3 regions of the Mesorhizobium sp. M0496 genome follow, and region 2 is predicted to be linked to each of the others. Evidence: riboswitches for the same ligand, from Rfam matches in the RefSeq annotation. Region 2 holds a riboswitch; each other region holds the start of a gene.
The links. Region 2 has a riboswitch for cobalamin ahead of NKI73_RS07830 (aromatic ring-hydroxylating oxygenase subunit alpha). Riboswitches for the same ligand answer to the same signal wherever they lie in the genome.
Positions count from the first base shown of each region.

Region 1 (10,136 bases), on a different contig from region 2:
CTACATCATACGCAACATCCTGATGATGGATTTCGTCAGGCACACGCATTTCAAGATCTCGTTTGGGCCGCTGAACAACCTGATCTTGTGCCCGCACTGGCATCAGTTGCACCACAGCACCGACCCACGCCACTACGACAAGAACTTCGGGCTGCTCTTCTCGTTCTGGGACCGGCTGTTCGGAACCCTATGCGTTCCCAGACCCGACGAGGACTTCAAATTCGGGTTGATCGAACGCAACGTGCGCGACTATCAGTCGCTCGCAGGGCTCTATGTCCTGCCGCTGAAGCGGATGTGGGGGCAGATCGCCAGACACTTTCGAACCGACAAGCCGGAGCCACGGCAATCCTCGCAAAGGGCCAAGCCTTGAACGGGCCTGTCGTGTGCCGGCTGCCGCGAACGCACCGGATCGAAGTCGCAACGTCGGATGCGCGCCTGGCAGAAATCGCGCCCGCCTGGGCGGCGCTCTGGCAACGTGCCGGCGGCCTCGTTTTCCAGCATCCGGACTGGATCTCGGCCTGGTGGCGCACGACGCCGCATCAGGAGCGACGCAGCCTCAGGATCGGGCTGGTCTGGAGCGACGAGCGGCTCGTGGCCGTCATTGCGCTCGCGACCTTCAGGCGCTCCGGCATCCGCGTCCTGGAATGGGCGGCGAAAGACCACTGCGATTATGGCGATGTCCTGCTTGCCCCCGATTGCGACCCGCAGATCCTGCGGCAGCTCTGGCAACGCATTCTCGACGATGGCGGCTTCGACCTTGTCTATCTGAATCGTCTTTTGCCCGATGCCCGATTGCCAGCCCTGCTCGGCTCCGCTCCCGCAGGCCACGGCACGATCTTGCAGCCAAACCACCGCAGCGAGGTCAGCTATCGTGTCGCTGGCGCCTGGCAAGGCGGCGCGCAATGGTTCGAAAGCCAATCGAAAAAAGCCCGGCAAAACTATCGCCGTGGCCGCAAATTCATGGAGGAAGGCGGCGCGCTGCGCTTCCGCCTGATGGAGGCGCACGAAGCCCGCGAGCCGGTGCTGGAGCGCGTCGCGGCGCTGAAGCGGCTATGGCTGGCAAAGCACGGCCGCGTTTCGGATCTCTTCGACGAGGGCTCCGCCGCTCTGGCGGCGCTGGTCTCCGTTCTGGCCGGGCTCGGATTGCTGCGTATCTTCGTGCTCGAACGCGAAAACGAGATCATCGCCATCTCGATCAATTTCGAGCAGCATGGAACGATGATGGCTTTCGTCACAACCTATGCCCCGGCCTTCGAGCGTGCCTCGCCGGGCATGGTCCTGATGATGGATTACATTCAGTGGTCGCTTGACCGGGGCTTGACCACGATCGACTTTCTCTGCGGCGGCGAGGATTTCAAGCGCCGCTTTGCGACGCATTCGGTGACCTTGTCATCGGTGCTGGGTGGGCGAAGCCTGCGCGGACGCCTCGCCGTGGTGGCCGACCGCGCTCGCCACGCCGCGAAATCCTGGCGCTCCGGGAAACCGGCGAAAGAAGCGGAGCTGGCGGAGGAGTAGCCTCTTCAGATCGCCGATGGGCGGCATGATAGACCGCTTCCGATCATACCCTCTCAAGCAGCTGTAGGCTTGCTGGCTTCCAATTTAGAAAATGGTTCGCGAAACCTGCCGTTCCACGGCGGGCGACAGACCGTCGCCCGGCTTGCCCGTGGCTTCCTCGCGTGAGCGTTCGGTCACAGCCGCCGGCGCTGCTACCGGCACGACCACAAGCTGCGGCACCTGCTTGTAGGAAAAGCCGCCGCGGATATCGCCCATCTTGCCGGCGACGATGCCCATGGCCGCCTTTTCGAGGCTGCGATCATAGCGCGTTTCGGCGGCGGCCGGCGCGGCGATGACAGCGCAAAGCGCTACGCCGCACAGAAGCGTTTTCATTGTTGTCGTCTCCCTGCCTGATCAACGATCTAGCAGGGCGCCGTTGAAAAACGGCCAAGAGACACGGTAAGCGAAAAGCCAAACGTCAGCGTAAACAATGGTTTAACATCGTTGACCGACGAACTGAATCAAGTCTTTGAGACTTTGATTCAGGCACGCTGGGCGTGGGTGCTGTGCCCGAGCGCGACGAAGACCGTGCGCACGATGCCGGCTGCGTCCAACCCGGCATCGGCATACATTTTCTCCGGCTTGGCGTGGTCGGTGAACGCGTCGGGCAGAACCAGCGGACGCACCTTCAGCCCGCTTTCCAGCAGACCTTCGTGAGCGAGGAATTGCAGCACGTGGCTGGCGAAGCCACCGACGGCGCCCTCCTCCACCGTCACCAGAACCTCATGCGAGCGGGCCAGCCGCCGGATCAGATCTTCGTCGAGCGGCTTGGCGAAACGGGCATCGGCGACCGTGGTGGAAAGCCCGGCGGCACCTAGCTCCTCGGCGGCGATCAGACAATCCTGCAGCCGCGTACCGAAGGACAGCAGTGCTACCTTGGTGCCCTCCTTGACGATGCGGCCCTTGCCGATTTCGAGAACCGAGCCGCGCTCCGGCATGTCGACACCGACGCCATTGCCGCGCGGATAGCGGAAGGCGATCGGACCCTCATCATAGCTCGCCGCGGTGCGCACCATGTGGCGCAGTTCCGCCTCGTCGGCAGCGGCCATGACTACGAAACCCGGCAATGTCGCCAGGAAGGTGGTGTCGAAAGCGCCGCAATGCGTCGCGCCATCGGCGCCGACGAAGCCGGCGCGGTCGATGGGAAAGCGCACCGGCAATTTCTGGATCGCGACATCGTGGACGACCTGATCGTAAGCACGCTGCAGGAAGGTCGAATAGATCGCCGCGAACGGCTTGTAGCCTTCGGTGGCAAGGCCTGCCGCGAAAGTCACCGCGTGCTGTTCGGCGATGCCGACATCGAATATCCGCGACGGGAATGCTTCGCCGAACAGGTCGAGACCGGTGCCGCTCGGCATGGCGGCGGTGACGGCGACGATGCGGTCGTCCGCGCGGCCTTCTTGAACCAGGCTTTCGGCGAACACCTTGGTGTAGGCCGGTGCGTTGGCCGGCGCCTTGGCCTGCGCGCCGGTGATGACATCGAACTTGTTGACGCCGTGATATTTGTCGGCGGCGGCTTCCGCCGGCGCATAGCCCTTGCCCTTCTGGGTGACGACATGGATCAGCACCGGGCCTTCGCCATTGTCGCGGACATTTTTCAGGACCGGGATCAGATGCTCCAGATTGTGACCGTCGATCGGGCCGATATGATAGAAGCCGAGTTCCTCGAACAGCGTGCCGCCGGTGACGTAGCCGCGCGCATGCTCGACCGCCCGGGTGATCGCACGATCCGCACGCTTGCCAAGATAGGAGGTCAGTTTCTTGCCGAAATCGCGCAGGCCGACATAGGCCTTGCCCGAGGCCAGACGCGCCAGATAGGCGCTCATCGCGCCGGTCGGCGGCGCAATCGACATGTCGTTATCGTTGAGGATGACGATCAGCCGCGCATCGAGCGCGCCGGCATTGTTCATCGCCTCATAGGCCATGCCGGCCGACATCGCGCCGTCGCCGATGACGGCAATGACATTGTTGCGGCCGCCGGAAAGATCGCGAGCGGCGGCCATGCCGAGGCCGGCCGAAATCGATGTCGAGGAATGGGCGGCGCCGAAGGGATCGTACTCGCTCTCGGCGCGGCGGGTGAAGCCGGACAGGCCACCTTCCTGGCGCAGTGTGCGGATGCGGTCGCGGCGGCCGGTCAGGATCTTGTGCGGATAGGCCTGATGGCCGACATCCCAGATCAACCGGTCCTCGGGGGTGTTGAAAACATAATGCAGCGCCACCGTCAGCTCGACCACGCCGAGGCCGGCGCCAAGGTGGCCGCCGGTGTGGGAGACGGCGTCGATCAGTTCGGCGCGAAGCTCGGCTGACAATTGCGGCAGCTCGCTTTCGGCAAGCGTGCGCAGGTCGGCCGGGATGCGGACCTTGTCGAGAAGCGGCGTATGCGGCGTTGCGTTCACGGGTGCTCAGGCTTTCTGTTCATTGGCGGGATAGGCCGCCAGACAGTGAAAGTAAATGCGTGCCAGTGACGCGGATTGGGCCTGTCTCTTTGTTTGGGCATGATCTCTTCCGAAAACCGGTTCCCACTTTTCGGGATCATGACCTAGCCTTCAGGTAGCGGAATGTATTCTTTCTCGTCGCCAGGAACGATATCGAAACGGCCCGTCTTCCACTCTTCCTTGGCCTGTTCGATGCGCTCCTTTGATGACGAGACAAAATTCCACCAGATGTAACGCTTCGAGCCGAGCGAGGCGCCGCCAAACAACATGAAATGTGCCCCGGTCTGCGACGACACGACGATCCCATCACCCGGCCGGAATACCAACAGCCGTTCGGCCGGGAAAACGTCGCCCGAAATCGAGACCTCGCCTTCCAGTGTGTAGATCGCTCGTTCTTCCGCATCGGCCGGGATCTTCACGCTGGCGCCTGGCGCCAGGCGCAGATCGGCATAAAGCGTCTCGGAGTCGGCCCTGACCGGGGACCGCAATCCCTGGAAATCACCAATGACGATGCGCCCGCTGACGCCTTCGGCGTCGATCTCGGGCAGCCGAAGCACTGCGGTGTTCTCGAACACCGGAGCCACTTCTTCCTTGCCGTCCGGCAATGCCAGCCATGTCTGCAGGCCGGAGATCGACATCGGCGCGCCGCGCAGTTCCTCCGGCGTACGCTCGGAATGAACGATGCCGCGGCCGGCGGTCATCAGGTTCACGTCACCGGGCTGGATGACCATTTCGGTGCCCAGCGAATCGCGATGCCTGATCCTGCCATCGAACAGATAGGTGACCGTCGACAGACCGATATGCGGATGGGGACGGACATCGAGCGCCTGGCCGGCGCGCAGGATCGCCGGGCCCATGCGGTCGAAGAAGATGAAGGGTCCGACCAGCCGCCTTTTGGCGGTCGGCAGGGCGCGGCGCACCTGGAAACCGCCAATATCCTTCGCATTCGGGATGACCATCAGTTCGATCTGGTCGCTGGCGAAGGCGTCGCCGACTTCAGGGTCTTTCCCCGGGAAGAAGCTCATGAACTCTCCTTGTCAGCGGGCAATGCCTGCCCTGGCCGCGTCAGGCAAAGCGGATCGCCGCCTTTGCCCGCAGTTTGGCCGCCACCTCTTCGCGATTGCGCGGATGCTGGTGGGTTTCGAGAGAATCGAGCAGTTCGCGCGCCGATGCCGCGATGGCTTCGACCGCGTGGTCGAAGGCATGCTGGTTCTGCTTCGAAGGCCGCGTCGTTCCGCTCAGCTTGCGGACGAACTGAAGGGCCGCATCGCGGACTTCGTCATTGGTTGCAGGCGGATCAAAATTGAACAGGGTCTTGATGTTTCTGCACATCGTTTCCGTATCTCCTCTTGTCCTGGAGCGCTTTCAATCGGGATGCGTTCTATCCTCGATCATGATCATGTCCAAAAACCGGTGAGGCAAGACCATCGTTCGGACTGCCTCAATCCGCGTCAAGCGGCTCCGTTCCAACCGGCTTGCCGTCGCGCGACAGCCTGATCTTCTCGACCTTGTCCTCGGCGGCCTTCAGCAGCCGGTCGCAATGCGCCTTCAGTGCCTCGCCGCGCTCATAGATCCGGATCGACTGGTCGAGCGGCACGTCGCCACGCTCCAGATCATCGACGATCTTCTCCAGCGCGTCGAGTGCCTGTTCGAAGCTCATCGCCTTGACGTCTTCGTTGGTCTCACCAGCCATCATTCATCCTTTCATCAGTCGCCCGACATGGGCGGCGACCGAAAATGCCAATCCCTGCAGATCGTAGCCACCCTCGAGCAGGCTGACGAGCCGGTTGCCGCTGTGGCGCGCCGCGCGCTGCATCAGCTGGCCGGTCGCCCAGTCGAAATCGTCCTCGGTCAGGTTGATCTCGGCCAGCGGATCGCGGTGGTGCGCGTCGAACCCGGCCGAAATGACGATCAGGTCGGGCGCGAAATTGTCGAGCGCCGGCAGCACGCGCGACAGGAAGGCATCGCGAAAAACCTCGCTGCCGGTCTGCGGCGCCAATGGTGCGTTAACGATATTGCCGGCGCCGGTTTCGTTTTTTGCCCCGGTGCCGGGATAAAGCGGCATCTGGTGCGTAGAGCAATAGAGCACCGACGGATCGTCCCAGAAAATATCCTGCGTGCCATTGCCGTGATGCACGTCCCAGTCGACGACGGCAACGCGCTCGACGCCGTGTTTCTTCTGCGCATAGCGCGCCGCGATTGCCGCGGTGTTGAACAGGCAGAAGCCCATCGCCGTGGTCTTTTCGGCATGATGGCCGGGTGGCCGCGCGGCGACGAAGACATTGTCGGCGCGGCCTGCAAAGACGTCGTCGACGGCGGCGTTGGCGGCACCGATCGCGGTGATCGCCGCCTGCCAGCTCTTCGGGCTGGCAGTGGTGTCTGCGTCGATGCGCGCAATCCCCTCGTCGGGAATGGCGGCCCGCACGCGGGCGACGAAATCGGCGGGATGCGCGTAGAGGATGGTGGCCTCGTCGCCTTCCGGCGCCTGGATACGATCGAGCGCGGCAAAGGCCTCGTCATCGAGCACGCGATCGATGGCGCGCAAGCGGTCCGGCCGTTCGGGGTGGCCGGGTGGCGTGAGGTGCTCGAGGAAGATCGGATGGGTGTAGAGACGAGTGGTCATCGTCCTAATCTAGTGACCCGGATCGACAAAGGCCATGCGCAGGCGGCTGATGACTGGGGAAAATCGCGCCTGCGTCCATTCGTGTCGCCGCAGGCATTGGCGTCGTCTGCGCTTCGGCGTAAGGTCCCCGCCACTGCCTGGTGCCCGTGCAAACGGGAGAATCGGGAACACGGTTGAATTCCGTGGCGTGCCCAACGCTGTAAGGGGGACCGCGCCGGTATACGCCACTGTCGATGACGGGAAGGCACCGGACGCGGGTTGATCCCGAGCCAGAAGACCGGCCTGGCAGGCATCGTCATCCGCATGGTCAGGCGGACGACATCAGAGCGACGTGCGTCCACTTGGACGCACAAAGTACGCTCTGACCGTTTGAAACTGCTGCAATCGCAAGGGGACAAGCGATGCCGGAACACATGACCGCTGCTGTTGGCAATGGATTTGAGCAGAATGCGCGCGATGCGGTGTATCGCGCTATGTTCACACGGCGTGACGTGCGCAGCCATTTCCTGCCCACCACGCTTGATGATGAGGTGCTGGCGCGGCTGCTGCTTGCCGCCCACCACGCGCCGTCGGTCGGCTTCATGCAGCCTTGGAACTTCATAGTCATTCGCGATGCCGAACGACGGGAAAGGGTGCGCGACCTGTTCCTGACGGCACGCGAGCAGGAATTGCCGGCAATTGAGGAAGACCGGCAGGCGCTTTACCGCAAGCTCAAGCTGGAAGGCATCTGCGAAAGCGCGCTCAACATCTGCATCACCTGCGACCGCCAACGCTCGAAGGGTTCGCCGTTGGGACGCTGGCACAATCCGGAGATGGACCTCTACAGCACGGTCTGCGCGGTGCAGAATTTCTGGCTGGCGGCACGCGCCGAAGGCGTCGGCGTCGGCTGGGTCAGCATCATCGAGGCGCAGGCGCTGAAAAGCCTGCTGTCAATTCCCGATCATGTGACGCCGGTCGCCTATCTCTGCGTCGGCCGCGTCTCGGAGTTCGCGCCAAAGCCCGACCTCGAAACGCATGGCTGGGGACGGCGACTGCCGCTACCGGAGCTGATCATGAGTGAGACGTTTTCCGGGCAAGGTGAAGCGTTGCTCAAATCGACCGTGGCGCGCCTCAACGCTGTTGCTGCCGCGCCGTCGAGCCTCGCTGATCAGGGTGTCGCGCCGGCCGGTCCCCAGCGCGAGCCGCCGAAGGAGGCCAGCGCCTTGTCCTTGAGTTCCCTGAACTTCGACGACGCCTCAGCCAGCCGGGCGTCCCAGGCCGGATCTGGCACCTGGCCCGCAATAGTCTTGAAGTAGACCTGCATCAGGCAAGCGATGGCGAAAGGCTCGATGAAGGCCGCCTTGAAGGCCCAGGCGAAGACGATGGCGAGCACGAAGGCCCAGCCCGCCAATTGCCCTGGCATCAGGAAAAGAATGGCGGCGGCCGGCGCCAGCATCAGCAGGAAAATGACGAACGACACGCCCCACATGATGACTGCCAGCCAGACGGCATTCTTGACCATGACCTTGCCGTTCTGGGCATAGAGCACGACGCCCTGGCGCGCCGTCTCGAACGGCGCGGACGAATTGATGCGTATGTTGTAGCCGAGGATGATCTCGTCGACATAGGTCAGCGACAGGCGGATCACTGTGTTGACGAAGGAGATCAGGCCGCTCAAGCCCGGGATCGGCAGGAAAGCGGCGATGCCGCCGAGCAGGCCGGTGATGGCGCGGATGGCGCCCTTGACCAGCTGGTCGACGACGAAAAGGATGTTGGCCTCGGCAAAACGCTGGGTCACGATATCCTTGGCGTAGGCGATCTGGTCCTGGCCGCCGGGAATGTCGCGGCCGTCGATCAGATGGACCATCACGGCGATATGGCCGGCCTTGACGACATAGAGGATGTATTCGCGGATCCAGTAAACGGCGATCGAGACGACGCCGAAACCGACCACCCCGCCCCACAGGGCAAAGGATAGCGGCCCGTCGGGATCGGTGGAGATATGGCCGACGCCATAGCCGACGCTGGCGCCCATGCCGGTCGCCATGATGTAGGCCAGCGTGATGCCGAAATAGACGATCATGCGAAAGACAATGAACGGCCAGGTCCGCATCATGATGGACACCGACCTGCCGATATCGAAATCCCACATGTCCCGAATCTCCCCCCAGAGGTGGTGCAAGAGGATGGACCCAACCCGGCGATTGTCAATTGTCGGCCGTGGCGCCGCAGGGCAACGAACTCGGGTTAACAGGTTCGCCGGCGCGTTGGCTGACGGAAACGAAAAACCCGCCTGTGCGGCGGGTCACTGGCGCAAATCAGCACCATGGATGGATATGTACCATAGCTGAGGTCACGAAGTCAAGAAAAAATTCCTATCGACACGAAAGCTACCGGCACAAAAGCTGCCGACACCGCTGGACTGGCCGTCCTCAGGCCTTTTGTTAACCTGAGTTCGGAGTCCCGGTGTGCCTGACCGCCGACGGGATTTCAGTCCGGTTGCGAACCCGGCCTTTTGAGCAGGCCTTCGAGCAGTTGCTTGAACGCCTCCACCACCTTCTTCGACGTCGCTTCGGGGTCCGTCGAATTGGCGATCCGTTGCGCCGCCTGGCTGCTCGCACCGTTGATCAGCCGCGAGGCAGTTTCGGGGTCGAGACTAGAGACGACAACCCCCTCCTCCTGCAGCGCTGTCAGATGGCCTGTCATTGAAGCGATGCACGCGTTGGCGTTCGGCCATTGTGCCGGATCCCCCAGAACGGCCGGGCCATCCCGGAACATGATGCGCTGGATTTCCGGCTCCAACGCCATCTCGATATAGGTCGAGCATTCGTCGACGAAATGCTGCCAGCGGGTCGGCGCTCTCGACGCTATCTCATTGATGCGCGCCGCCATCTCGCCGTCGATTTCGGCAATAACCGCCTGCAGCAGACCTTTCTTGTCGCCGAAATGGTGATAGAGCGCGCCGCGCGTCAGCCCGGCCGATGCGGTGAAATCATCCATCGAGGCTTCGGCATAGCCTGTTGTGCCGAAGGCATGGCGGGCCGCCGCGATCAGCTTGGCGCGCGTCTCGGCAATCATCTCCTTGCGGGGTTTGTGCATGGCTCCTGGCCCTATCCACATACGAACCGTATGCCAATTGACATACGCGGCGTATGCTCTATTTAACATTCATACGCATCGTATGTAATTGTCGAATCGTGCTTTGTCGAGGAACCAACCCATGCAAAATCCCTACTCGGAGATCTTTCGTGCCCCAGGAACCAAGGGCTTTGCCGCCGCCGGCTTCATGGCGCGCCTGCCGATTGCCATGGCGCCAATCGGCATCGTGGCAATGCTGTCGCAGACGCGTGGCGAGTACTGGCTGGCGGGCGCCGTCGCCGCGACGTTCGCGCTGGCCAACGCTTTTCTCGCGCCGCAGATATCGAGACTGGTGGATCGCCTTGGCCAGACGCGGATCGTGGTGCCCACCACCATCATTTCGGTACTGGCTTTCGTCGTGTTGATTGCGGCGGCCAACCGGGACTGGCCGGTATGGACGCTGTTCG
Region 1 is NZ_JAMYRC010000001.1:112,815-122,950, reverse strand. It holds gene NKI73_RS00640 (sterol desaturase family protein) at 1-370, shown strand, start outside; gene NKI73_RS00635 (GNAT family N-acetyltransferase) at 367-1,515, shown strand; gene NKI73_RS00630 (hypothetical protein) at 1,600-1,887, opposite strand; gene dxs (1-deoxy-D-xylulose-5-phosphate synthase) at 2,037-3,950, opposite strand; gene NKI73_RS00620 (pirin family protein) at 4,094-5,014, opposite strand; gene NKI73_RS00615 (DUF2277 domain-containing protein) at 5,055-5,321, opposite strand; gene NKI73_RS00610 (exodeoxyribonuclease VII small subunit) at 5,431-5,682, opposite strand; gene NKI73_RS00605 (histone deacetylase family protein) at 5,686-6,612, opposite strand; cobalamin riboswitch at 6,734-6,912, shown strand; partial or broken gene bluB (5,6-dimethylbenzimidazole synthase) at 7,014-7,595, shown strand; gene NKI73_RS00595 (hypothetical protein) at 7,760-8,743, opposite strand; gene NKI73_RS00590 (TetR/AcrR family transcriptional regulator) at 9,082-9,690, opposite strand; gene NKI73_RS00585 (MFS transporter) at 9,812-10,136, shown strand, end outside.
Region 1: linked by a shared signal. The riboswitch ahead of bluB (5,6-dimethylbenzimidazole synthase) and the one ahead of NKI73_RS07830 (aromatic ring-hydroxylating oxygenase subunit alpha) in region 2 are both predicted to bind cobalamin.

Region 2 (10,136 bases):
CTGATCCCGCTCTTGAAACTCTACAACGGTGTCGGCGCTTTCTTCGGCATGCCGTCGAAGACCTATCTCGGCATCTGGCTGGCGCATACCGGCTTCGGCCTGCCCTTCGCCATCTACCTGCTCAGAAGCTACATTGCCGGCCTGCCGCGCGAAATCATGGAATCGGCGCGCATCGACGGCGCCAGCGATTTCGAGATCTTCGTCAAGATCGTCTTGCCGCTGTCGTTCCCGGTGCTGGCCTCGTTCGCCATCTTCCAATTCCTGTGGGTATGGAACGATCTGCTGGTGGCGATGGTTTTCCTGGGTACAGAGGCAGACCAGATCGTGCTGACCGCCAAGCTCAATGCGCTGTTGGGCTCACGCGGTGGCGACTGGGAGATTCTGACGACATCGGCTTTCGTGACCATCATCGTGCCGCTGATCGTCTTCTTCTCGCTGCAGCGCTATTTTGTCCGCGGGCTGCTTGCCGGCTCGGTGAAAGGAGGCTGAGACGATGCAATCCGCTTTGAAGGCCAGCTCGAAGCCTGATCTCGCCATCGATAGCGACTGGTGGCGAGGTGCGGTGATCTACCAGATCTATCCGCGCAGCTACCAGGACTCCAACGGCGACGGCATTGGCGACCTCAAGGGCATCATCGGTCGCCTCCCCTACATCGCGGCACTCGGTGCGGACGCCATCTGGATTTCGCCGTTCTTCAAATCGCCGATGAAGGATTTCGGCTATGACGTCACCGATTACTGTGACGTCGATCCGATGTTCGGCACGCTGGCCGACTTCGACGCGCTGACCGCCGAGGCGCACAGGCTGGGCTTGAAGGTGATGATCGACGAGGTGCTGTCGCACACCGCGGACAACCACCCATGGTTCAAGGAAAGTCGGTCGAGCCGCACCAACCCCAAGGCCGACTGGTATGTCTGGGCTGACGCCAGGCCGGACGGCACGCCGCCCAACAACTGGCTGTCGATCTTCGGCGGCTCGGCCTGGCAATGGGACACCAGCCGCCAGCAATATTACCTGCATAATTTCCTGTCCGAGCAGCCCGACCTGAACTTCCATAACCATGAGGTCCAGAACGCGTTGCTCGACGTCACCCGCTTCTGGCTGGAGCGTGGCGTCGACGGTTTTCGGCTCGACACCATCAATTTCTATTTCCACAGCCAGGGCCTGGAAAACAATCCGCCGCTGCCGCCGGAAGAGCGCAACGACCAGACCGCACCAGCGGTCAATCCCTACAACTATCAGGACCATCTCTACGACAAGAGCCGGCCCGAAAACCTCGGCTTCCTCGAGCGGTTCCGCGCCCTGCTCGATGAATATCCGGCAACCGCCGCGGTCGGCGAGGTCGGCGATTCGCAGCGCGGACTGGACGTGGTGGCTGCCTACACGGCCGGCGGCAAGCGCGTGCACATGTGCTACTCCTTCGACTTCCTGGCGCCGGAAAAGATCAGTGCGGCCAAGGTCCGCTCGGTGCTGGAATCCTTCGGCAAGGTCGCCAGCGACGGCTGGTCGTGCTGGGCCTTTTCCAACCACGACGTGATGCGCCCGGCCTCGCGCTGGGCGGCCGGCGAATCCGACCCGACCGCCTATCTCAAGGTCATCTCGGCGCTGCTGATGTCCTTGCGCGGTTCGGTCTGCATCTATCAAGGCGAAGAGCTTGGGCTCGGTGAAGCCGACCTCCAGTTCGAGGATTTACAGGACCCCTATGGCATCCGCTTCTGGCCGGAATTCAAAGGCCGCGACGGCTGCCGCACGCCGATGGTGTGGGACGGCAGCACCAAGAATGGCGGATTCTCCTCGGCAAAGCCCTGGCTACCGGTGCCGACCAAACATCTTTCGCAAGCGGTCAATGTCCAGCAGGGCGACGAGAATTCGCTGCTTGAGCACTATCGTCGCTTTCTCACGTTCCGGCGTGCCCATCCGTCGCTCGTCAAGGGTGACATCACCTTTATCGAAAGCGAGGGCGACACCGTTGCCTTCACCCGCCGCGCAGGCAACGAGCAGCTCGTCTGCGTCTTCAATCTGGGAGCCGGGCCAACCAAGGTTGACCTTGGCAGCCGATCGCTGCAACCTTTGCCCGGGCATGGATTTTCGGGGCAGGCAAGCAGCGGTTCCATCGAGCTTGGCGGCTACGGCGCCTGGTTCGGGCGCGTCGACTGAATTTCAAATCACTGGAGGAAACCAATGGCCGATGTCACGCTAAGGCAAGTGAAGAAGTCCTACGGCAATCTGAACATTCTCCACGGCATCGACCTCGATATCAAGTCGGGCGAATTCATCGTCTTTGTCGGTCCGTCGGGCTGCGGCAAGTCGACATTGCTGAGGTCGATCGCCGGGCTCGAGGAAATCACCTCCGGCGAGCTCAGAATAGCCGGCGAGGTCGTGAACGACGTGCCGCCATCCAAGCGGGGCATCGCCATGGTGTTCCAGTCCTACGCGCTGTACCCGCACATGACCGTTTACGACAACATGGCGTTCTCGATGAAGATCGGGAAGGAGAACAAGGCCGAGATCGACCGGCGCGTGCGCCAGGCGGCGGAAATCCTGCAGCTGACCAAATATCTCGACCGCTTGCCCAAGGCGATGTCGGGCGGACAGCGCCAGCGCGTCGCTATCGGCCGCGCCATCGTGCGCAATCCGAAAGTGTTCCTGTTCGACGAGCCGCTGTCGAACCTTGACGCCGCACTTCGCGTTGCCACCCGCATCGAGATCGCCAAGCTCAAGGAATCGATGCCCGCCACGACCATGATCTACGTCACCCACGACCAGGTCGAGGCGATGACGCTGGCCGACCGCATCGTTGTGCTCAAGGACGGCCATATCGAACAGGTCGGCACGCCGATGGATCTCTACAAGAAGCCCGGCAATCTGTTCGTCGCCCAGTTCATCGGCTCGCCGGCCATGAACATCCTGCCCGCGACCATCGACAAGACCGGAAATCCGACTGTCGTCAGCCATGTCGGCGGGCGCAAGGCAACCGTGCCGATCACGACGCCTGCTTCGGCAAAGGGCGCCGCAGTGAGCTTCGGCGTGCGGCCGGAGGATTTGATCATCGCCAGCGGTGCGGACTATCTGTTCGAAGGGACGGTCGACTATGTCGAGCAGCTCGGCGAGGTTCAGCTTGTCTATGTCGACATCGGCCGCGCCGACCTGCCGTTGGTGACCAAGCTGCCTGGTAATGTCGAAGTCAAGCGTGGCTCGACATTGCGCTTGAGCGCCAATGGCGAAGACCTGCATATCTTCGATACGGATGGGCGGTCCTTCGCGCTTCACGAAGCGGAAGCAAAGGCAGCCTGATACGGAACCATCTCGACGGTCAAAAAAAGAGCGGCGGGCAAGGCCCACCGCTCTTTTCTGGACATCGGCTTCGGCTGTTAGCGACCGAAGAGGTTCCGGTCGCTGCCCTGAGGGGCGGACTTCGATACATCGCCCGACGAATTGAGCAGCTTGTAGATGGGCGATTCGCTCTTGCGGATCGAGCCCGTATGCGAAGTGTCGACGTTGACGGTCGCCTGCTTGTTGATGTCGGTTCCGCCAACGTTGTCGTTGCGGGCATAGGCGCTGCCGGCGGCAATCAGAACAGCGGCGGCAGTAAGAACAATCTTCTTCATTTTTGATACTCCGTATTTTCGAATTCGATGCGGCGGGTTAACCCGCCGCATCGCTGTCTGATGTTGGTTTGGTCGGATGTTAGTTGTTGCCGAACAGATTGCGGTCGCTGCCATGGTTGACAGGCGCCTGCGTGGCCGGCTCCGACTTCTGGGTGGAAGCCGTGTACGAGCTGTCGGTGGCGGTGGTGGCAGGCTGGTTGGCGCCGTTGGAGCCAAAGTTGTCGCTGCCTGCGAAGGCGCTACCCGAGATGGCGAGAACCGCAGCGGCAGCAAGAATGATCTTCTTCATTTCAAGTCTCCTGATTTCTGAATTTCGCCAGAGCGGCGGGCAAGCCCGCCGTCTGCCGGTAATCGGCTTTTAGTTGTTGCCGAAGAGATTACGGTCGCTGCCCTGGGCAGGCGTCTGAGCAGCCGGTTCCGACTTCTTGACCGAAGCCGTGGACGAGCTGTCGACAGCAGTGGCTGCCGCGGCGTTCGAACCGTAGTGGTCGCTACCATTAGCGAAGGCGCTGCCCGAAATCGCCAGAAGGACGGCGGCAGTGAGAATGATCTTTTTCATTTTATGTACTCCAGTATTTTTCCCGTCCGTCTAGCGGCGTGTCTTGGGAAGAAATCGCGTCGTTCGGACAGCCCCGATGTGGGAGGGCATCCTCGCCTTTTCCAATCACGAAGTTGTTTCGTGTGGACCATGAGTCCGCCACTTGAAATTGTGCCAAGGGCTTCTACACACCACTTTTTACTTATATTTTTCAATGATTTAAGAAAAACCGCCCGCTTGATCACCAACTGTTTCGAAGGTCCGGCGTTCACACCGTCCTGCACGCACCGTCAACAGAAACGAACCGTTCGGTTCGATTTTAGAAAGAGCTAATAGTCACTTTTCGAAACTGTTAACTTTTTTGGCCCCGGGTGAGGGGTCGGTTTCGAGGAGATTGCAGATGGAAATGGCCGCCGCGGAGATAGGATTTCAGCTCTGCAATCGCCAACCGGAACGTTTCGCATCCGTGTCGCGCCGCATGGATACGATGTCGTTTTCATGCCGATGGCGCGCCCGCGATCGTGGTTAGATCATATCATCTCAGGTGCCGCTTCGTGACGACGAGGCGGAGAATTGGGAAGCCGGTCAGAATCCGGCGCTGCCCCCGCAACGGTGGTGGAGTTCAAGTCGCAACGGGAGACCACTGGGCAACTGCCTGGGAAGGTGTCGCGATGGTCCGCAAGGACAACTCCAGAGCCCGGAAACCAGCCCGAGATCATTGAACTCGACTGATCGCGGTGGGCGGTCAAGAGGTGGATAGTGCATGTCCGGCGCATCGCCGGCCTGCGTCCAATCCTTCCTCCGTCACCACCAGTTCAGTCCTTAGAAACGAGGACAGGACATGGAAACTCGCAACGACATGCTGAGGCTCTTGAACAGCCGCCGGCAAGGCTTTTCGCTAGAACAGCCCTTCTACACCGATCCGGACTACTTCAAGCTCGACATGGAGCTGATCTGGTATCGCGACTGGCTGTTCATTGGCCACGATTGCGAGCTGCCGAAGCCGGGCAGCTACATCACGGTGCAGATCGGTGACTATCCGGTCGTCCTTGTCCGCGACCAGCAAGGCAAGATCAACGCCTTCCACAATTCCTGCCGCCATCGCGGCAGCCGCGTCTGCAATACCGAGAGGGGTACGGCGGCAAAGCTCGTCTGCCCCTATCACCAGTGGACCTATGAACTCGATGGCCGCCTGCTGTTTGCCCGCCAGATGGCCGACGGTTTCGACAAGAGCGAGTTCAGCCTGAAGCCGGTCGCCTGCGAGAGCGTCGGCGGCTACATCTTCATCTGCCTGGCCAGGGAGCCCGCCGATTTCGCGCCGATGCGGGCGATGATCGAACCTTATCTTTTGCCGCACCGGTTGCGCGAAGCAAAGATCGCCTTCGAGAGTACGATCATCGAGAAGGGCAACTGGAAGCTGGTCTGGGAAAACAATCGCGAGTGCTATCACTGCGTCGCCAATCATCCCGAGCTGTGCAAGACCTTCCCCGAGGCGCCGACCGTAACCGGCGTCAACGGCGCCGACAGTGACCCCGAAATGGTCGCGCATTGGGCCAAATGCGAGGCATCAGGCCTGCCGAGCAAATTTCGCATCGATCCGGCCGGACAGTACCGCGCCACCCGCGCGCCGTTGCTGCGCGATGCCGTCAGCTACACCATGACCGGCAAGCGGGCGGTGAAGAAGAACCTCTCCGACACTGTCTCCGCCGACCGGATCGGCACCTTGATGCACTATCACTACCCGACGACCTGGAACCACATCCTCATCGATCACGCGGTGACGTTCCGGGTGCTGCCGATCAGCGCCACGGAAACGGCGGTGACGACGAAGTGGCTGGTGCACAAGGATGCGGTCGAGGGGGTCGACTACACCATCGACGATCTCACCCATGTCTGGACCGAGACCAACGACCAGGACCGTCGCATCGTCGAGGAAAACGCCTTCGGCATCCTGTCGCCCGCCTATGAACCAGGCCCCTATTCGGAGCTGCATGAGGGTGGCGTGATCCAGTTCGTCGAATGGTACGCGTCGTTCATCGGCCCGCGCCTCGCCGAAGGCGGCCGGCCGACCCTGCGCAGCGTCGCCTAGCGCATGTCGCCCAAAATGCGCAGCGGCCTTGGGATCATGCACAAAACAAAAGAGATAAGAGGATGAATGCGATGACGGATCTTGGCCTCTATCGCCATCTCGACCAGATGACGCCCTGGAACGACCGGCTGCAGGTGCTAGAAGTGATCGGCGTCAGCGACGAAGCGCCTGACGTCAAGACCTTCACCTTCCGCTCCGACAACCAGACCTGGTTTCGCTACAAGCCGGGCCAGTTCTTGACGCTGGAGCTGCCGGCCGCGGACGGGCCGCTGATGCGCACCTACACGCTGTCGTCCTCGCCATCGCGGCCGTTCTCGATCGCGGTGACGGTGAAGGCGCAGGCCGGCAGCATCGGCACGCGCTGGATGTTCGACCATCTTACGCCCGGATCGCACGTCAAGGCCTATGGGCCGACCGGTGACTTTTCGCTGCACAGCCACCCGGCGGCCAAATATCTGTTCATCTCCGCCGGTTCCGGCGTGACGCCGATGATGTCGATGCTGCGCTGGCTGAACGACTGTGCGCCATGGACCGATGTCGGCTTCGTCAATTGCGCGCGCCGTCCGGAAGAGATCATCTTCCGCAAGGAACTTGAGCTGCTCGGCAGCCGGATGCCCGGCCTGTCGCTCGGCTTCATGATCGAGGAGCGGTCGAGCCGCGAGGGCTGGTTTGGCCATATGGGCCGCATCGACGCCATCCGGCTGCCGCTGCTGGCGCCCGATTTCCGCGAGCGCGAAATCTTCTGCTGCGGCCCTGATCCTTTCATGCGCGCCGTGCGCGGCATGCTGGACTCCGCCGGCTTCGACATGACGAAATACCATCAGGAGAGCTTTGCGGCGCCTGCCGTGGAGAAGATCCCGGCGCCGTTCGCTTTGCCGGCGAGAGACGACGCCGTCGCCCCGGTCGAAGCCGCGACGCCGATCCGTTTCGCGCTTTCGGATGTCGACGCCGAATGCGTCGCCGGGCAGACCGTGCTGCAGACCGCGCGGGCCTCCGGCGTGCGGATACCCGCCGCATGCGAGTTCGGTCTGTGCGGCACCTGCAAGGTGAAGAAGGTCGCGGGCGACGTCGAGATGAGCCACAATGGCGGCATCCTGGACCACGAGATCGACGACGGCTTTATCCTCGCCTGTTGCTCAAAACCGCTTTCGGCGCTCGAAATCGAGGCGTGATCGGCTTGGAGCCGCTGGCGCACGTTGGCTTGCCAAGCAAGAATCGAGTGTTTACAGGCGTTATAGGCTGAGCGACCGCGCCGACCGGCGACTGCTCGCGCGGCTGCGGGGGCCAAGACAAATGCGTCATAGCGATGTCTACGCAATTTCGAGCAAGGATATTGTCTTTGAATCTTTCGACGGCGAAGCCGTCGTGCTCGATCTTTCGAACGGGAAGTATTTCGGATTTTCCGATTCGGGCAGCAGGATTTGGCAGGCGCTATCGTCCGGCGTCGATGCCCAGGCTCTGGTCGGGCTGACCGTTGGCGCCAGGACGATTGGCCCCGATGAACTCGAAGGTTTCGTATCGCAATTGCTTGAACTGGGGCTCCTGGTTCGCCTGGATGCGCCACCGCTGCCGCTGCCTGGCGAACTGCTTGCCGACCTTGCCGCCACAACCGAGTCGCTCGCTGTGAGCGTTCACGACGACCTTGCCGACCTCATCATCGTGGATCCTATCCATGAAGTCGAGGAACCCGTTGGCTGGCCGGCGGTAAAGCAGACATCCTGACGGGCGACTGGTTGCATCGCCAGAGAGGGACACTGGACCTGACCATATCGCGCGTCACTCTCGAAATCTTGCCGGACTACGCCCGGTATCTCATTGCCGCCGCTGAACGCACGGCCGCATACAATTCAGTCGTGCGTAGGATCAACCTTCCCCGGCTTGAGGTTAGCGCGCATCTCAGCCCCGGCGCGCTGGCGGATGCACTCAGCCATGCTTTTCTCGAGACCCGGGATGATCAGCCGGAAACGTCCCGTTGCCGCATTTTCATTGTGCATCCGGGCGTCGCTGGTATCCCCGAGCCAGCCAAGTGGGCCGACGCGCATTTCACCGAGCACGGCTTTGCCAAGCGGCTCGCCGAGGCCGGGTTGCGTGGCCATCACTTTCACGATCTCGACTTCTGGCAGTTCTATGATCCGCAACGTCGCGTTGGCGTTCAGTTGATGGCCTCGGCTGAAGCTTTTCCACCATGGGAGCCGGGAGCACCGTTGCGGGCTTTCCTGCATTGGGAATATGCGGCACGCGGCATGCGACTTGCCCATGCAGGCACGCTCGGCGCCAACGGCAAGGGCGTGCTGCTGGCAGGCGCGGGCGGTGCAGGGAAATCCGGGACGGTCGCTGCCGGCCTCCTCAACGGGCTGGACAGCGTCGGCGATGATTATGTGCTGATCGACCTCGCCGGCGGCGTGACTGCCCGCCCGCTGTTTTCAACACTCAAACAGGATCCCCAGGGATTTGCACGGCTTGGGCTGAAGCAACGGCTGCCGGCGCATGGTCCGCTCAACTGGCAAGGCAAGCACACCTTTCACATTGGTGAGATTGCGCCTCAGCCGGTGCCTGAAACTCTGGACATCGTTGCGCTGGTGGTGCCACATATCGGTGGTGGCGAGGTAAGTTCGATCGTGCCGGTGTCGCGCAAAGATGCCATGATTGCCTTGGCTCCGTCTGGCATAGCGCAGATGCCGGGCGAGCGGGAAAGCGGTTTTCGCTTCTTCGGCGACCTGACGCGCCTGCTGCCATGCTACCGTCTGTCGCTGGGAACGCAGCCCCGGGAGATAGCCGGCACGGTCGCGGACTTTCTCGCGCGGGGCGCTTCGTGAAACTGAGCGTGATAATGCCTGTCTACAATCGCGAGCGCTATGTCGTTTCGGCATTGCGCTCGCTGGTGCGGCAGCGCGACGCCGCTGATCTCGACATCATCGTCATCGATGACGGCTCGACCGACGCCTCGGTTGAAGCCGTGCGCTCGATGATGCGCGAGACACCCTGCATCCGCCTGTTCCAGCAATCGAACATGGGCATCGCCAAGGCGCGCAATGCCGGGCTGCGGCAACTGCCGCCGGACGCCGCGTTTGTGTCCTTTCTGGATTCTGACGACATCTCGCTGGCCGGGCGGTTCAAGGCAGATCTTGCGCGCTTCAAAGCCGATTTCGACCTGGAGCTGACCTATTCGCTGATAACCCTGGCAGACCGGATTGACGACGAGCGGCTGGAACCGACACCCGACAGCCGCACGATGACACTGCGCGGAATTTCGCTGAGTGCGGCCCTGTTCAAAAGGCAGCTTATCGACCGGACGGGCCAGTTCGATGAGGATTTCGAGCAGGCCGAGGATACTGATTATCTGCTGCGCGTTTTCGAAACGGGACCGAACTGCGAACTGATGGACGCCGTCGCGATCTACTATCGACGGCACGCCGGGAATGTTACCAAGGAGCATGGCGGCAGGGTTCGCAACAATTTGCGTGCAATTCATAAGTCGATGCGACGGCGCAAGGCCGACCCCTCGCTGCGAGACGTCCAGGGAATCTTCGAACTGAAGAGTCCCGCTGATTGGCAGATGCTATGATGCTGCACACAATCGGGCCGCATCAGCCAAGCCGCGAACGGTCGTGGAGCCGCCTATGAGGCTGAGCGTGATCATGCCGGTCTACAACCGCGAAGCCTTTGTAGGCCCGGCCCTGCGCTCGCTGCTGAGGCAACGCGACGCTGCCGATCTTGACATCATCGTCGTCGATGACGGGTCGACCGACGGATCGGCCGAAGCAGTGCGCTCGGCGATGGACGAGAACCCGTGCATCCGCCTCTTCCAACAGCCCAATCTTGGTGTGACCCGCACGCGCAACGTCGGGCTTAGTCTGATCAAGCCGGAAACGGAATTGGTATCCTTTCTCGATTCGGACG
Region 2 is NZ_JAMYRC010000005.1:165,787-175,922, forward strand. It holds gene NKI73_RS07800 (carbohydrate ABC transporter permease) at 1-489, shown strand, start outside; gene bglA (beta-galactosidase BglA) at 494-2,158, shown strand; gene NKI73_RS07810 (ABC transporter ATP-binding protein) at 2,183-3,295, shown strand; gene NKI73_RS07815 (DUF680 domain-containing protein) at 3,373-3,609, opposite strand; gene NKI73_RS07820 (DUF680 domain-containing protein) at 3,689-3,898, opposite strand; gene NKI73_RS07825 (DUF680 domain-containing protein) at 3,968-4,168, opposite strand; cobalamin riboswitch at 4,673-4,874, shown strand; gene NKI73_RS07830 (aromatic ring-hydroxylating oxygenase subunit alpha) at 4,989-6,236, shown strand; gene NKI73_RS07835 (FAD-binding oxidoreductase) at 6,308-7,408, shown strand; gene NKI73_RS07840 (PqqD family peptide modification chaperone) at 7,530-7,958, shown strand; gene NKI73_RS07845 (serine kinase) at 7,970-9,052, shown strand; gene NKI73_RS07850 (glycosyltransferase family 2 protein) at 9,067-9,801, shown strand; gene NKI73_RS07855 (glycosyltransferase family 2 protein) at 9,857-10,136, shown strand, end outside.

Region 3 (10,136 bases), on a different contig from region 2:
CACCCGCCACATCCAGCCGGTGCCTTCGCGGCACGGCGTGCACTGGCCGCAGCTCTCATGCTTGTAGAAGTAGGAAAGCCGCGCGATCGCCTTCACGATATCGGTCGACTTGTCCATGACGATGACAGCCGCCGTGCCAAGGCCGGATTTGAGGTCGCGCAGCGCGTCGAAATCCATCGGCGTGTCGATAATCTGCTCGGCCGGCACCAGCGGCACCGAGGCGCCGCCCGGAATGACCGCCAAAAGATTATCCCAGCCGCCGCGAATGCCGCCGCAATGCGTCTCGATCAGCTCGCGGAAAGGGATCGACATCGCCTCTTCGACCGTGCACGGGTTATTGACGTGGCCGGAGATGCAAAACAGCTTGGTGCCGACATTGTTGGGCCGGCCGAAGGACGAGAACCAGGCAGCACCGCGGCGCAGGATGGTCGGCGCGACCGCGATCGATTCGACATTGTTGACCGTGGTCGGGCAGCCATAGAGGCCGACATTGGCCGGGAATGGCGGCTTCAGCCTGGGCTGGCCCTTCTTGCCTTCGAGGCTTTCGAGCAGTGCCGTCTCCTCGCCGCAGATATAGGCGCCGGCGCCATGGTGCATGTAGATTTCGAAATCATAGCCGGAGGTGTTGTTCTTGCCGATCAGCTTGGCCTCATAGGCCTCGTCGATCGCCCGCTGCAGCGCCTCGCGCTCGCGGATGAACTCACCGCGTACATAGATGTAGGCGGCGATCGCGCCCATGGCGAAGCCGGCGAGGAATGCGCCCTCGACCAGCGTGTGCGGGTCGTTGCGCAGGATATCGCGGTCCTTGCAGGTGCCGGGCTCGGATTCGTCGGCATTGATGACGAGGTAGCTCGGCCGGCCATCGCTCTGCTTGGGCATGAACGACCATTTGAGGCCCGTCGGGAAGCCGGCGCCGCCGCGGCCGCGCAGGCCGGACGCCTTCATCTCGTTGACGATCCACTCGCGTCCCTTGGCGACGATGCCGGGTGTGTTGTCCCAGGCGCCGCGCGCCATCGCGCCGGCCAGCGACTTGTCGAAGAGGCCGTAGATGTTGGTGAAGATGCGGTCTTTGTCCTGAAGCATTTTTCGTCCCTCAGACCGGCTTCTTGCCGAAGACGCGGATGTATTCGGCGACGCCACCCTTGGCGAGCGCCTTGGCCTGCTTGACCCAGTCGTCGCGATCGATGCGGCCGTGGAAGGCGAGATAGCCGTCCACCCACTCGCGCTCGGCTTTCTTCCACGAAGCGACCTGGGCGAAAGTGAAGATGCCAAGGGAATGCAGGATGCCCTCGATCTTCGGCCCGACACCGGAAATCAGCTTGAGGTCGTCGACCAGCGCCGGTCTGTCGATGCCGGCTGGACGGTTCTTGTCTTCCAGCGACGGTTTGGCCGGCTTGGCTGGCTTCGCCGCCGGCACTTTGACTTCCGGCGATTTGAAGGCAGAAGCCGGCTCGGCCTTGTTCTTGGGGCCGCTGCGCTGCTTGGAAACCTGCTCGACCACGGGGTCCGCCTTGTTGGCATTGGCGGCCGAATGCAACGGTGCCGGAACGCTCGCCGCCTTTTCAACGGCCGGCGCCACCTTGACTGGCGAAGGCGATTTCAGCGCCGGGCTGGTTTCCGGCGCATCGGTTTTCGGCTTGCTGGCCTTCGAAGGTGCAACCGGAGCGTCGGCCGCTATCGGCGCGACCGTGGCGATGATCGCATCAGGCGCCGCCTTGGCGGCCTTGGCCGCCTCCCTGGCTTCCCTATCGCGGGTCGACTTGAGGATCGCCTTTTCGCTCTTCAGGGTTGTGAGGCCGGGGGCCGGCTCCGAGCCGGTGCGGCCGTTCTGCGGCCCGGGCGGCACCGAGGCGCCCTTGCCGGCGCCGTAGAGATCGATGATTTCGGCCAGCCGTTCCGGCGTCAGGTCTTCGAAAGTGTCCTTGAAGATCATGACCATCGGTGCGTTGACGCAGGCGCCGAGGCATTCGACCTCCTCCCATGACAAGGTGCCCTTGTCGTTGGTGTGGAACTGGTCGTGGTGGATTTTCGAGCGGCACACATCCATTAGCGCTTCCGAGCCGCGCAGCATGCAGGGCGTGGTGCCGCAGACCTGGATATGGGCCCGCGTGCCGACCGGGTTCAGCTGATACTGCGTGTAGAAGGTCGCGACCTCGAGACCACGAATCCGGGGCATGCCGAGCATGTCCGAGATCGTCTCGATGGCCGCCTTCGTCACCCAGCCTTCCTGCTCCTGTGCGATCATGAGAAGCGGGATGATCGCCGACTGTTCGCGGCCCTTGGGGTACTTCTTGATCCATTGCTTCGCAGTCGCGGCATTCGCCCGGTTGAAGGCGAAGGATGCTGGCTGGACGCTGGCTTCTGCGAGACGGCGGACTGACATTAGCGATCGACCTCACCAAACACGATGTCGAGGGAGCCGAGAACGGCGGTGACGTCGGCCAGCATGTGGCCACGACAGAGGAAATCCATGGCTTGCAGATGCGCAAAACCAGGCGCGCGCAGCTTGCAGCGGTAGGGCTTGTTCGAGCCGTCGGAGACCAGATAGACGCCGAACTCACCCTTCGGCGCTTCGACCGCCGCATAGACCTCGCCGGCCGGCACGCGATAACCCTCGGTGTAGAGCTTGAAGTGATGGATCAGCGCTTCCATCGAGCGCTTCATTGCCTGACGCTTGGGCGGCACCACCTTGCCGTCGAGGTTGGACACCGGGCCGGTGCTTTCCTTGCCGAGCAGAAGATCGACGCACTGGCGCATGATCTTCGCCGACTGGCGCATTTCTTCCATGCGCACGAGGTAGCGGTCGAAGCAGTCACCGTTCTTGCCGATCGGAATGTCGAAATCCATTTCCGAATAGCATTCATAGGGTTGCGACTTGCGCAGGTCCCAGGGCGCGCCCGAACCGCGCACCATGACGCCGGAAAAGCCCCAGGCCCAGGCGTCGGCCAATGTGACGATGCCGATATCGACATTGCGCTGCTTGAAGATGCGGTTGCCGGTCAGCAATTGATCGAGGTCGTCGATCGACTTGAGGAACGGGTCGATCCACTTGCCGATATCCTCGACCAGCTTCTGCGGCAGATCCTGGTGGACACCGCCGGGACGGAAATAGGCGGCATGCATGCGCGAACCGGAGGCGCGCTCATAGAACACCATCAGCTTTTCGCGCTCGACGAAGCCCCACAGCGGTGGCGTCAACGCGCCGACGTCCATCGCCTGCGTCGTCACATTGAGGATGTGCGACATGATGCGGCCGATTTCGCAGTAAAGCACGCGGATCAGCTGGCCGCGCTTCGGCACGTCGATACCGAGCAGGCGCTCGGCGGCCAGAGCAAAGGCGTGCTCCTGGTTCATCGGCGCGCAATAATCGAGCCGGTCGAGATAGGGGATCGCCTGCAGATAGGTCTTGGCCTCGATCAGCTTTTCCGTGCCGCGATGCAAGAGCCCGATATGCGGATCGACGCGATCGACGACTTCGCCGTCCAGCTCCAGCACGAGGCGCAAAACGCCATGCGCCGCAGGGTGTTGCGGGCCGAAATTGATGTTGAAATTGCGGACGGAGGTTTCAGCCATTTACTGCTTTGCCTTCTCGTCACCCGGCAGGACGTAATCAGTACCTTCCCACGGCGACAAAAAATCGAAATTGCGGAATTCCTGCTTGAGTTCCACAGGCTCGTAGATGACGCGCTTGGCTTCGTCGTCGTAGCGCACCTCGACGAAGCCGGTCAGCGGGAAATCCTTGCGCAGCGGGTGGCCTTCGAAACCGTAGTCGGTCAATAGGCGGCGCAGATCGGGATGGCCCGAGAACAGCACGCCGTAGAGATCGTAGGTCTCACGCTCGAACCAGTCCGCACCAGGGAACACGCCGGTGATCGACGGCACCATGGTTTCCTCGTCGGCCTGCACCTTGACGCGGATGCGCACATTCTGCTTCGGCGACAACAGATGGTAGACGACGTCGAAGCGCTTGGCGCGTGACGGATAGTCGGCGCCGCAGACGTCGATGATCGAGATGAACTGGCAGCGCGCATCGTCGCGCAGGAAGGTCATGACCTCGACCAGATCGCGCGGCTCGACGCCAATGGTAAGCTCGCCATAGGCGATATCAGCGTCATTCACGCGGTCGATCAGTTTCTCGCCGAGATAGGTCGACAGTTCGGTCAGGGATGCGGTCATGGATTTACCGTTCGATCGTGCCGGTGCGGCGGATCTTCTTCTGCAAGAGAAGAATGCCGTAAAGCAGCGCTTCGGCGCTCGGCGGGCAGCCGGGCACATAGATGTCGACCGGCACGATGCGGTCGCAGCCACGCACCACCGAATAGGAATAGTGGTAGTAGCCGCCGCCATTGGCGCAGGAGCCCATCGAGATGACGTAGCGCGGTTCCGGCATCTGGTCGTAGACCTTGCGCAACGCGGGCGCCATCTTGTTGGTCAGCGTGCCGGCGACGATCATGATGTCGGACTGGCGCGGAGACGCGCGCGGCGCGACACCGAAGCGCTCGCTGTCATAGCGCGGCATCGAGGTGTGGATCATCTCCACCGCGCAACAGGCGAGACCAAATGTCATGAACATCAGCGAACCGCTGCGTGCCCAGGTGATCAGCGCTTCCGTCGAGGTGACGAGAAAGCCCTTGTCGGCCAGCTCGTTGTTGATTTCGAGGAAGAAGGGATCGTCCTGCCCCACCGGCCTGCCGGTGTTGGGATCGATGATACCTTTGGGCTTCGGCGCGACGAGGGTGCCTGAACTGTCGTTCAATCCCATTCCAGCGCTCCTTTTTTCCATTCATAGGCAAAGCCGATGGTCAGCACCGCCAAAAATACCATCATCGACCAGAAGCCGAGCATGCCGATCTTCGAGAACGACACCGCCCACGGGAACAGGAAGGCTACTTCCAGGTCGAAGATGATGAACAGGATCGACACCAGGTAGAAGCGGATGTCGAATTTCATGCGGGCGTCGTCGAACGAGTTGAAACCGCACTCGTAGGCGGAAAGCTTTTCGGGATCGGGGTTGCGGTAAGCCACCAGGAAGGGTGCGGCCAGCAGCGCCAGGCCGACAACCAGCGCCACGCCGATGAACAGGACGATGGGCAGATACGAACTTAGAAGTGCGTTCATACTCGGCTTTCCGTTGGCGCCAATCCACGTTGATTACAGCACCGGACCCTAATGCGGAAGCGTGACAGTTTAACCGCTGAACCGTTTTAAGGGCCTATGCTGCAACGCGGCGAGGGTTAGCGCAGCACTTCCAGCGAAGCAAGTCAAACCTTGTTCAAAACACAGTGCTGGACGGCATATCGCGGCAAACTGGTCCGATCCGCTCCTGTTTGATTTCCTTCGCTTTTTACTCCACTTTTCTCTCCTGACATGGTTGCCGCCAAAACCCTGCTAGCATGAACCGGAATCACCCATCAAATCGCCCTCAGAGTGACGCCTGCATGAAGGAAAAGATCTCGCTCCCCATGGCCCGGCGCATTGCGCTTGCCGCCCAAGGGTTTCTCGATCCCCGCCCGACCGGCACACCGAACCGCCGGCACTTCGCCCGCGTATTGGCCCGCACCGGCCTGCTGCAGATCGATTCCGTCAGCGCGGTGGTGCGCGCTCATTATATGCCGCTCTATTCGCGCCTTGGCCCCTACCCGTTCGCTTTGCTCGACAATGCCGCGGTCACGCGCAAGCGCACGGTGTTCGAATATTGGGCGCACGAGGCTTCCTTTCTGCCGGTCGAGACTTACCCGCTGATGCGTTGGCGCATGCAACGCGCCGAGCGCGGCGACGAGATGTATCTGGGTCTCGCCAAATGGGGCCGCGAGCACGCAGCCTATATCGAAGAGATCTACCGCCAGGTCGCCGAGCGTGGCCCGATCGCCGCCTCCGCGCTCGAGGGCCAGAAGGGCTCGGGTGGTTGGTGGGGCTGGAGCCATGCCAAGCATGCCTTCGAATGGCTGTTCTGGGCCGGTCGCATCACCACGGCGCACCGTCGTGGTTTCGAGCGCTTCTATGACCTGCCCGAGCGCGTGCTGCCGCAGGCGATCCTCGATCTACCGATTCCCGCCGCCGAGGACGCGCACCGTGAATTGCTGCGCATTTCCGCCCGTGCCCACGGCATCGCGACATCAGGCGATTTGCGCGATTATTTCCGCCTGTCGCCGGCCGATATGAAAGGCCGGCTGGAGGAACTGGTTGAAACAGGCGAGTTGCTGCCGGTGCGCGTCGAAGGTTGGGACAAGCCGGCTTATCTTCATAGAGACGCCCGTGTGCCGCGCAAGATCGAGGCCCGCGCCCTGATGGCGCCGTTCGATCCGGTCGTCTTCGAGCGGTCGCGCACGGAGCGGCTGTTCGATTTCCACTACCGCATCGAGATCTACACGTCGGCCGACAAGCGGCAATACGGCTATTATGTCCTGCCGTTCCTGCTCGGCGACAGGATCGTGGCGCGCGTCGATCTGAAGGCCGACCGGCCTGCCGGCATCCTGCGCGTCCATGCGGCCTATGCCGAGCCCAAAGCGCCGCCACAGACTGCCGCTCAGCTCTACCAGGAACTGAAGCAGATGCAGGGCTGGCTCGGCCTCGAACGCATCGAGGTGACCCCGGCCGGTGACTTGGGTCCGGCGTTGGCCGACCTGACCGTGTCGTAAGCTCGCGTTGACACCGCCGCCTGCAAAAGCCTAAATCCGATACAGACGGTCTCTTCTCTTCAACGAGAGGAGCCAAGAGGGAATGCGGTGCGGGACGAAATCCCAAATCCGCGGCTGTCCCCGCAACTGTAAGCGAAGAGCCAAGGCCGAAAGCCACTGGGAGTTCCCGGGAAGGCGGCTACCCAAGGCGATGACCCGCGAGCCAGGAGACCTGCCGTCTGCGACTAAGAATCCGATCGCCCGGCGGGTTTCCGGGCAAGGAGCACGATCTTTGGACCATGACAGCAGTTTTTCGGCTGGCACAGCGGATGTTTCGTCCGGCCATGATGATGCGTTGGCCGGCGTCACCGTCATCGTCTGCGCCTCCTGCCGCGATGAAACCGGCTCCGACGCCCATCCCCGCGCCGGCGAACTGCTGGCGGACGACACGCGCCGCGCCGCATCGGGCGACAATATTCGCATCCGCAGCGTTGAATGCCTCGGCAATTGCAAGCGCCGTCTCAGCGCCGCCATCCTGCGCGACGGTTGCTGGAGCTACGTCTTTGGCGATCTGACCACGACCAGCGGCAGCGATCTCGTCACCGGCGCAAAACTCTTCGCCACCTCGACGGACGGTCTCATTCCATGGCGCGGCCGTCCCGATAGCCTGAAGCGCGGCCTTGTTGCCCGCATCCCTCCGCTCGACCTGTTGAAGGACTTGAAATGACCGCTCCAGATTCGTCTGCCAACCTCTCCCGCGTTCCCTGCACCGTCGTCACCGGTTTCCTCGGCGCCGGCAAGACGACGCTGGTCCGCCATCTCCTGGAAAACGCCGGCGGCAAGCGCATTGCCATCATCGTCAACGAATTCGGCGACATCGGCATCGACGGCGAGATCCTGAAAGGCTGCGGCATCGACACCTGTCCGGAGGAAAACATCGTCGAACTGGCCAATGGCTGCATCTGCTGCACCGTCGCCGATGATTTCGTCCCGGCGCTCGACCAGATCCTGTCGCTGACGCCAAAGGTCGACCACATCCTGATCGAGACTTCCGGCCTGGCTTTGCCCAAGCCGCTGGTCCAGGCTTTCCAGTGGCCGAGCGTGAAGAGCCGCGTCACCGTCGATGGCGTCATTGCCGTGGTCGACGGGCCGGCATTGGCCGAAGGACGCGTCGCCAACGACATGGACGCCTTGCAGGCGCAGCGCGCTCAGGATGAGACGCTCGACCACGACGATCCGGTCGAGGAGGTGTTCGAGGATCAGATCGCCTGCGCCGACCTGATCATCCTGTCCAAAAGCGACCTGATGGACGCCGCCGGCACTGCCCGCGCCAACGCCATCATTGGCGAACACTCCGCCCGCGCGGTGAAGATCGTGCCGACGTCGCATGGCAAGGTCGATCCTTCCGTACTGCTCGGGCTCGGTCTCGCAGTCGAGGACGACATCGAAAACCGCAAGTCCCATCATGACGGCGCCTTCGACCATGAGCATGACGACTTCGACACGTTCATCGTCGACATTGCCTCGATCGCCAATCCCGATGAGCTTGCAAAGCGCGTCGCCGCCGCCGCCGAAGAAGAGAACGTGCTGCGCGTAAAGGGCTTCGTCGAGGTCGGCGGCAAGCCGATGCGGCTCTTGCTGCAGGCCGTCGGGCCGCGCGTCAACCACTACTATGATCGCGCCTGGACGGCGCAGGACGACCGCCGCTCGCGCCTCGTTGTCATCGGCCTCAAGGGGCTGAACCGCCCGGCGATCGAGCGTATACTTGCCGGCTGATTTCGGACACGGGTTGCGATGCACATCCTAACCACGACATCCGCCTCGCTCGACGATCTCGCCGAGCCGGTCGATCTGCGGCAGACGCCGGCGGATATCGTGGCCCTGTCCTTCACCGACAGCGACCTCGCCGGCCTTGCGGCCGCGTGGAAGGCCGACGCCGGCCGGCTGCCCTCGATGCGGCTGGCCGCCCTGCGTGATCTGCGCCATCCCATGTCCGTCGACCTCTGGGTCGACAGCGTCGCCCGCCACGCCAAGATCATCCTCGTCCGCATCCTCGGCGGCTACGACTGGTGGCGCTACGGCTGCGACCAGCTTGCCTCGATCGCTCGCGAACGCGGCATAAAACTGGCTCTGCTGCCCGGCGAGAGCCATGACGAGGACCTAAGGCTGATCGAAGCCTCGACGCTGCCGCGCGAGGAGCTTGACGGCCTGCTCGATTATTTCCGCGAGGGCGGCCCGGCGAATATGAGCGCGCTGGTGCAAAGGTTGGCGCGGCTGGCGGGACAGGATGAGCCTGTCGTCGAGCCGGTCGCGGTCCCGAAGGCTGGGTTTTACGAGCCCGCACGCGGAGTCGTGGAGAAGGCGGACGCATCGAATGTTGGCGTTCCTTCACACCCCCCTCTGTCCTGCCGGACATCTCCCCCGCAAGGGGGGAGATCGGATTTCATCAAAGCCGGCGCTTCTCTCGCTGAGGCATCTACAACCTCGACAATTGGCGAAACCGCCGATGACAGAGCAATCTCCCCCCTTGCGGGGGAGATGTCCGGCAGGACAGAGGGGGGTGTGACGGAACTCGACGTTGACAACGTCAACGCCCCAGTCGTGCCCATCCTGTTCTACCGTTCGATGCTGCTGGCCGCCGATGTCGCGCCCATCGATGCGCTTTTTGAGGCGCTGCGGCAGCGTGGTCTACTCCCGGTCCCTATCTTCGTCTCCAGCCTCAAAGACCCAACGTCACTCGCCTTTGTCGAAACAGCGCTCGCCTCCCTAAAACCCGCCGCCATCATCACCGCGACCGCTTTCGCATCCGGCGCGGAGCCCGGCATCGAAACCTTGTTCGACCGCGCCGGCGTGCCTGTCTTCCAGGTCATCGTCGCCACCACCCGCCGCGATATCTGGGAAAACAACCAGCGCGGCCTGGCGCCCGCCGACCTCGCAATGCATGTCGTGCTGCCCGAGTTGGACGGCCGCATCCTCGCCGGCGCAATTTCCTTCAAGGGTGAGAGCGAGATCGACCCGGCACTTGGCCACCGCGCCTTCGCCAACCGGCCGGAAGCGGATCGTGTGGCGCAGGTGGCTGACCGTGTCGCGGCCTTCATCCGCCTGCAGCAGACGCCACGCGCGGGGCGCAAGCTCACCATCCTGATCCCGGATTATCCGAGCGCCCCCGGCCGCACCGGCTATGCCGTCGGCCTCGACGTGCCGTCCAGCGTGCTCGCGATGCTGCATGACCTGAGGGAACAGGGCTATGGTGTTGACGGGATTCCGGAGACGCCGCGTCGGTTGCTGGATTTGCTGGCGCGGAGCAATGATGGGCTGGGGCTGGATGACTATCTCGACTTCTCCAAGAGCCTGCCGGTTGCGGCTATCGCTGCCGTAGAAGCTGCATGGGGCAAGGCAGAAGAGACAGGTTTGCGCGAGGCGCCCCCCTCTGTCCTGCCGGACATCTCCCCCACTTGGGGGGAGATTGGCGGTTCAGTTGCCGGCTCCCTTCCTGCAACGTTTGAGATTGGCGAAAGC
Region 3 is NZ_JAMYRC010000023.1:36,847-46,982, forward strand. It holds gene nuoF (NADH-quinone oxidoreductase subunit NuoF) at 1-1,083, opposite strand, end outside; gene NKI73_RS19520 (NADH-quinone oxidoreductase subunit E) at 1,094-2,383, opposite strand; gene NKI73_RS19525 (NADH-quinone oxidoreductase subunit D) at 2,383-3,573, opposite strand; gene NKI73_RS19530 (NADH-quinone oxidoreductase subunit C) at 3,574-4,176, opposite strand; gene NKI73_RS19535 (NuoB/complex I 20 kDa subunit family protein) at 4,181-4,762, opposite strand; gene NKI73_RS19540 (NADH-quinone oxidoreductase subunit A) at 4,753-5,118, opposite strand; gene NKI73_RS19545 (winged helix-turn-helix domain-containing protein) at 5,439-6,638, shown strand; cobalamin riboswitch at 6,668-6,871, shown strand; gene NKI73_RS19550 (DUF1636 family protein) at 6,910-7,344, shown strand; gene cobW (cobalamin biosynthesis protein CobW) at 7,341-8,393, shown strand; gene NKI73_RS19560 (cobaltochelatase subunit CobN) at 8,412-10,136, shown strand, end outside.
Region 3: linked by a shared signal. The riboswitch ahead of NKI73_RS19550 (DUF1636 family protein) and the one ahead of NKI73_RS07830 (aromatic ring-hydroxylating oxygenase subunit alpha) in region 2 are both predicted to bind cobalamin.